2 regions of the Thalassolituus sp. ST750PaO-4 genome follow, and region 1 is predicted to be linked to the other one. Evidence: predicted binding sites of a transcription regulator. Region 1 holds the regulator's gene; the other holds the start of a gene.
What was found. Region 1 encodes FliA, which starts transcription of late flagellar genes. Its sites were predicted from a motif close to CTAAAGTTNNNNNNNNNNCNGCCGATA; they were not measured.

Region 1 (3,493 bases):
TTTCCGCTGCATGGCAGCAGTTCACCAGAGGATTAAGTTGCAGAAATCCAGCCCCACCTTTAACGGTATGAAAACCGCGAAAGATAGCATTCAGCAGGTCTTTATCATGTGGGCGTTGTTCAAGATCGACCAGTTGTTCAGAGAGCAGCTCAAGAATTTCTCCGGCTTCAACCAAAAAATCCTGGAGAATCTCTTCATCAGCATCGAAACTCATCCGTTAGCTCCTTTAAAAACCAAGACTGGACAGTAAGTCATCAACATCATCCTGGCTGGCAACTACGTCTTCACTGGACTTATTAATCTGCGGTCCCTCCGCAGCGATATTGGCGCCTTCCGTCGGCTTCTCTGCCGATTCCATATCGGCATGAACAATTCCGGTAATCGAATCCACGTTGCCGGCCATGGCAACAAGCTGTACCAGCCGGCTTTCTACGTCTGTTACCAGCGCAGCCACTTTGTGAATGACCTGACCGGTTAAATCCTGAAAATCCTGAGCCAGTACGATATCGGATAACTGTCCCTGCAAGCGCTGGGACTGACTCGCACTGTCAATCAGAAACTGATTAATGTCTTTGGTTAAAGCCCGGAATTCATCCGGCTTTAATTCTTTATTTAAAAACCGCTGCCACTCAACAGATAACGCTTTGGCCCGGTCATGAATGTCGGTTGCCAGCGGCATACCGGCATCAACCAGATCCATGGTGCGGTTGGCCGATTTATCCGTCATTTCCAGAACATAGGCCAGCTTATCCGTTGCATGGTCAATTTCCGATGCTGCACCGACAGAATCAACCCGCATATTTTTAATAGCTTCATGCAGGGCACGGGTCAGTCTGCCGATTTCGTTGTACAACGTGCGGTCTCTAACCTCATTGAGATTATTAACCAACGCTACCGCCTTACTGAGATCGCCAAGCTCCAGCTGCTTGAGCATGCTTTCTGCTAGGTTTTTGATTTCAGTGCCGACAGCGCTGTTATCGGTATCCAGATTGATCCCGGCCATCAAGTTGTCTTCCTGGTTAACCTTCGACACGTTCAAAGATCTTATCGATCTTTTCTTTCAGTACCGCAGCAGTAAAAGGTTTCACGACATAGCCGTTAACCCCTGCCTGAGCAGCGGCAACAATCTGGTCGCGCTTGGCTTCCGCTGTCACCATCAGTACCGGCAGACTTTTCAGGCGATCATCGGCTCTCACTTTCTTCAGTAAGTCGAGACCTGTCATGCCAGGCATGTTCCAGTCCGTCACTAAGAAGTCGAAATCACCATTCTGCAACATGGGAAGTGCTGTTGTGCCGTCGTCTGCTTCCTGAGTATTGGTAAACCCCAGATCACGCAACAGATTTTTGACGATTCGTCTCATCGTTGAGAAATCATCAACGATCAGAATTTTCATGTTTTTGTCCAAAACGACCTCCAGTAATCGACTCTCTATATTCCAAGTCGTTCCTAAGGTTTAGTGTAGACACAGTTATCGCTTTATCCAGAAACAAAGCGCTCAGAAAAGATTTTTTTCAATAACAGGAAGGAGTTAGGACAACCAGCCGCCAAGGCGGGCACGCAGACGATGAGCTGCCTGACTGTGCAGCTGACTGACCCTTGATTCGCTGACACCCAATACGGCGCCAATTTCTTTCAGGTTCAGTTCCTCGTCGTAGTACAGGGCGAGTACCAGCTGTTCCCTTTCGGGTAAATGACGGATAGCGTCGGCGAGTTGACGCTGAAAGGATTCACGTTCAATACCGTCCAGCGGATTGGGGGACTCTTCTTCAAAGACGTCGAAGCCTGACTCGCTCTTTTCAACAACCTCTTCAAAACTGAACAGCCGGCAGCCGGCGCTGTCTTTCAGGATGGCATGGTATTCATCCTGACTGATGCCCAGAAAACCGGCGACTTCGCTGTCTTCAGCATCACGGCCCTTTTCACTTTCAATCTGTTTAATGGCATCACTGATACGACGGGAATTACGGTGTACCGAGCGTGGTGCCCAGTCACCTTTACGGATCTCGTCCAGCATCGCGCCACGAATGCGGATACCGGCGTAGGTTTCGAAGCTGGCACCTTTACCGCCATCGTATTTGCGTGCCGCTTCCAGCAGACCAATCATGCCGGCCTGAATGAGATCGTCAAGCTGCACACTGTCAGGCAGACGGCCAATAAGGTGGTGTGCAATGCGCTTTACCAGCGTCGCATGATCACGTACCAGCTGTTCATAATCGTGTTTTTGTACGTCGGAATACACCAGACAACTTCCTACTGACACTCGTTATGCCCCGGCTTCCTGAACCAACCGATCTACAAAAAACTCCAGATGCCCCCGGGGTGTTGAAGGCAGTGGCCATGAATCCACTTTTTTAGCCAGTGCACGGAATGCTGTCGCCGCTTTGGAGCGCGGGTAGGCATCGATCACCGCTTTCTGGCGCTGCACGGCACGCTTAAGCGCATCGTCCTGAGGTATAGCGCCAACATACTGCATAGCCACTTCCAGGAAACGATCTGTCACTTTGGTAAGTTTGGCAAATAAAGCGTTTCCTTCCTGTGGTGTGCGGACCATGTTGGCAACAATGCGGAAACGGAACAGCCCATAGTCACGATTCAGAAGTTTGATCTGCGCATAGGCGTCGGTGATTGAGGTTGGTTCATCAGTGACCACCATCAGCACTTCCTGCGCGGCACGGACAAAACTCATCACACTGTCGGAAATTCCGGCCGCAGTATCAATAATCAGCACATCGATATCATCACCGATATCACTGAAGGCCTGAATCAGGCCGGCATGTTCAAGTGCGTTCAGCTGCGATAATTTTTGCGTACCAGAAGATGCCGGCACTACGCGGATACCTCCCGGCCCTTTAACCATTACGTCACGCAGATCACATTCACCCGCCAGAACATTTTCAATGGTTTTATTAGAGCTGATACCCAGCAGAATATCGATATTTGCCAACCCCAGATCCGCGTCAAGAACCACGACTCTGCGCCCCATCTCGGCCAGGGCGATAGCCAGATTGACCGAGACATTGCTCTTGCCGACACCACCTTTACCGCCGGTGACCGCGATGACCTGCACAGGATGCCTTGCCATTAGTCGTTATACTCCGTGTTGAATACTGGAATGCTGAGTGGCGAAGCTCATGGCTTCGGCGGCCTGCCAGCGGGTACGCGCCATGCGCGCCATCTGCTCCGCCAGTTTCACCAGTTTTTCAGCATCCGGATAATGCACATCATCGGGGATGTGCGGTCCATCAGTCACCAGGGTGACCGGCAGCTGGGTCAGCGCCGAGACACTCATGGCAGGCCCAAGGCTGAAACACTCATCCAGCTTGGTAAACACACAACCCGCCAAACCTGCCGCTTTAAAATGTTCATAGTTTTCCTGCAGGCAACGTCCCTGACTGGTCAGAGGTAATACCAGCAGCTTTTTCAGACGCGCTCCGGCCTGTTTAAGCATAGACAATTGCGCAGCAAAATGTGGATCCTGACTTGCCAGCCCGG
Region 2 (3,493 bases), on a different contig from region 1:
CGGCAGCCGGCCGTGGCGGGCACGTAACTCGCTGACGTCGACTCCCATCTGTTGCAGGCGACTGCGTAACGGCTGCAGGCTGCGTTGCAGTTGCGCCAGTGTGTCCTGCTGTTCTGACCAGAAGGTCGCGGCCAGCTGCGGCAGGGTCATGTCCAGCTCCACGTCCAGCGGCCCCAGTTGCTGCAGTTCGAAATGCAGTTTCAGACGCCAGCGTATGACTTTTTTCTGTTCGTTGTCGCTGCTGCTGGTTTCTTCTTTCTGCAGTTGCAGGCGGATTTCTCTGGGCTGCTGATCATCACGGAAATACAGCGGAATACTGAGGCTGTTGTCGCCGCCATTCTGCAGACGCTGGGCCTGATCCACTTCGAGTTGGGCCAGGGTGCTGTGCAGCAGGCGAAAGCCTTCCGGCAGGTTGTCACGCAGACCGGCTGGCAATGACAATGGCAGCTCCCGCGGTGCCGAGGCCTGCCCATCTCTGCCACGGTGTTGGGCAATGACCTGCAACCAGGCAAGCAGCGCTTTGCCCATAGCGGCTTTAGTGTCGCTGTGCAGAAGGTGCTCAATCTGTTGCAGCAGGCTGTTGCTGATTGCAGGAGCGGGCGTTTCTGTTGCTGTTTCAAGTCGCTCGCGCGTCGTCTGCAGGGCTGCTGTTAAGGCATCTGCTGGACTGACCGGTGCAGCTCCGGAAGTGGTATTTGAAGTATTGCCTGCAGCCTGTAATGCCGTTTTGAGTGTTTGCAGATGTTCCGCCGCTTGCGCCATTCCGGCTTTGGCCCAGAGGGTACGGAACAGCGAGCTGCTGTCAGAGGTTACTGCGGCGTCTGGTGTCGCTGCGCCAGAAATACCTGAACCAGAAATACCCGGAGCTGGCTGTGTGAGTGCGCTTTGCAGCAGGGTCATTACTTTGTTTTCGTACATAAGGCCACTGTTCAGCACACTTTCACGCAGGGCTGCGGGCTGTTGCAGCTGCGGTATTTGCGGCAGCTGGTTCAGCCACTGCTGCAGCGGCTGACGCACGCTGGCTGGCAGTTCGGGCTGCTGTAATAGTTGCTGCAAAGCTGGGGCGGAGCCCGATAAGAGCCGCGCACTATCCGTTCTTGATCCCATCTGAGTTGCGCTGGGAGGTGCCTGTTCTGAACCGGATGGCGCGGTCACCGTACCGGGCAATCCGGCTGCTGAGCCTGTTAGTGGGGCAGTATTGTTGCCCGCTTGTGCTCTGGCCGGGTTGGTATAGATACCGGCTGAATTTACTCCGGCTGGCAGCATGCTGCTGAGCGACGCAGAGGTTGTGGCTGTTGTGTTCAGCAACGGCAGGCGGCTGGCCAGAAACTGGCTGATCAGAGCGGGCAGAGGCGCTGCCGGTTGTCCTGGCTGCTGTCCTGCCGGTTGTCCTGGCTGTGAGACACCGGGGTTGTTGCCTGTGGCAGCAGTTGTTAGCGGTACAGGTATCTGTGCCGCGGTTTTGTCGTTGCTTTTCAGACTCGCCAGCAACGCGTCGGCGGCCAGTTTCAGAGTGCTGGCTGAGGTTTCTGGTAACGGGCTGGTCTGCGGCGGGAGTTTTATATCCGTTATGCTCAGGCGCATCTGGCCGTCTGCATCCTGGCTCAATTGCAGGGTTAACCGGGTATTGCGTGGCAGTGGGTACTGACTGCTGACCTGCAGGGTTTGAGGTTTGCCGGAGCTGTCCTGGCCTTCGAGGGTCAGACGGTAACCTTCATCAGTAGCGATGCTGCTGATCACCCGGGCATTAAAATTCTGCGTGGCAGACTGGCGCGCGCCTTCTGAGCTTGTCCCGGCAGTGCCTGTCGCAGCTGTGCTGCTTTGCTGAACATGGCCGGATGCCGGGGTGTCCACAGCCTTGCCAGCCTCCGCCTGAACCTTATTCAGAGCGGCCGCCTTCAGGGTCGCGGATGAGATAAGAGGGACGGATTCGGGTTGCATAATGTTGATATCGGCCAAGGTTTACGCATCTTTACCCATCTTAGTTCGGCGGCTTCCGTCCTGACAGAGGGATTTTGTATATAATGCCGCGGATTTTTTCGAATAAGGTTCATCATGACCGCCACGTCAGGCTCCACCATTATCGACTTGCAGGCCCGGCAGTTGCTGTGTGAACGCGACGACCGGGTGTTGTTTGAGCAGCTGGATGTAGCGGTTGGCAACGGTGATCTGCTGCAACTGGCGGGGCCGAACGGCGCCGGTAAAACCACGCTGCTGCGTTTGCTGGCCGGACTGAACCGTGACTATGAAGGCGAACTGCTGTGGTGCGGAGAGCCTCTGACCGATGATTTTTCTGCTTATGCTTCACAGCGTTTATATCAGGGCCATCTGGCGGCGGTGAAAAAAGCGCTGACGCCGCTGGAAAACCTGCGCTGGCTGGTCAGCAGCTGGAACGTCAGTGACGATCAGCTGTGGGCGGCACTGGATGAGGTTGAGCTGGGCGGTTATGAAGAAACCACCTGTCAGCAGCTGTCAGCCGGCCAACAGCGTCGCGTGGCTTTGGCACGTTTATGTGTGGCGCCAACCCCGTTGTGGATTCTCGATGAACCCTTTACCGCACTCGATAAAGCCGGCGTGCGCTGGCTGGAAGGCCGTCTGCAGCGTCAGGTTGAAAGTGGCGGCGCGGTGATTATTACCAGCCACCACGCACTGGAGAATATTGCCAGTCTGCGACAGCTGGAACTGGGGAGTGCCCGCGCATGAGTCTGGTAACCGCAACCATTAAGCGTGACCTGTTACTGGCAGCGCGCAATCCCGGTGAATGGCTGAACCCGCTGATGTTTTTCTTAATGGTCGCAGCACTGTTTCCGCTGGCCGTTGATCCGGACCCTAAGTTTTTAAGCAAGATTGCCGGTGGCGTGATCTGGGTTGCCGCGTTGCTGGCAACCCTGTTGTCGCTGGATGCTCTGTATAAAGCCGATGTGGAAGATGGCTCGCTGGAGCAGTGGCTGGCGTCGGGAGAATCGCTGTATGCGATGTCGCTGGGCAAGGCGCTGGTGCACTGGTGTATCAGTGGTCTGCCGTTAACCCTGATGGCGCCGGTGCTGGGGCTGATGCTGGCGCTGCCGGATGATGCTTTCTGGGCGTTGATTCTGAGTCTGGCGGTGGGAACTCCGGTACTCAGTCTGCTTGGCGCGGTCGGCGCGGCGTTAACGGCGGGTGTGCGCAGCGGTGGTTTGTTACTCAGCCTGCTGATTCTGCCGCTGTATATTCCGGTTCTGATTTTTGCTGCCAGTGCGGTGTACCATGCGGGCATTGGTATGGCCTGGAACGGCCAGATTGGTTTTCTCGGCGCCATGCTGGCGCTGGCGTTATGTCTGACGCCCTTTGCTTCGGCGGCGGCGTTAAAACTCAACTTATCGCGGTAGTTGTTATGTGGCAGTGGCTTAAACAGCTGTATCACCGTCTGGGATCACCCAAATGGTTTTATGAAATTACCACCGGCTGGATTCCCTGGCTGGCCGTTCTGTCGGTGATCGGCACGGTGGTCGGA

Region 2: a site for FliA is predicted at 1,950-1,976, ahead of fliK (flagellar hook-length control protein FliK). Genes of this name have one in related genera too.

What each region holds. Positions count from the first base shown of each region.
Region 1 covers NZ_JABVCB010000013.1:861,985-865,477, reverse strand. Annotated here, with positions in the region: gene HUF18_RS19385 (chemotaxis protein CheA) at 1-214, opposite strand, end outside; gene HUF18_RS19380 (protein phosphatase CheZ) at 227-1,003, opposite strand; gene cheY (chemotaxis response regulator CheY) at 1,020-1,394, opposite strand; gene HUF18_RS19370 (RNA polymerase sigma factor FliA) at 1,530-2,261, opposite strand; gene HUF18_RS19365 (MinD/ParA family protein) at 2,265-3,083, opposite strand; gene flhF (flagellar biosynthesis protein FlhF) at 3,090-3,493, opposite strand, start outside.
Region 2 covers NZ_JABVCB010000007.1:308,524-312,016, forward strand. Annotated here, with positions in the region: gene fliK (flagellar hook-length control protein FliK) at 1-1,941, opposite strand, end outside; gene ccmA (cytochrome c biogenesis heme-transporting ATPase CcmA) at 2,056-2,703, shown strand; gene ccmB (heme exporter protein CcmB) at 2,700-3,368, shown strand; gene HUF18_RS07310 (heme ABC transporter permease) at 3,374-3,493, shown strand, end outside.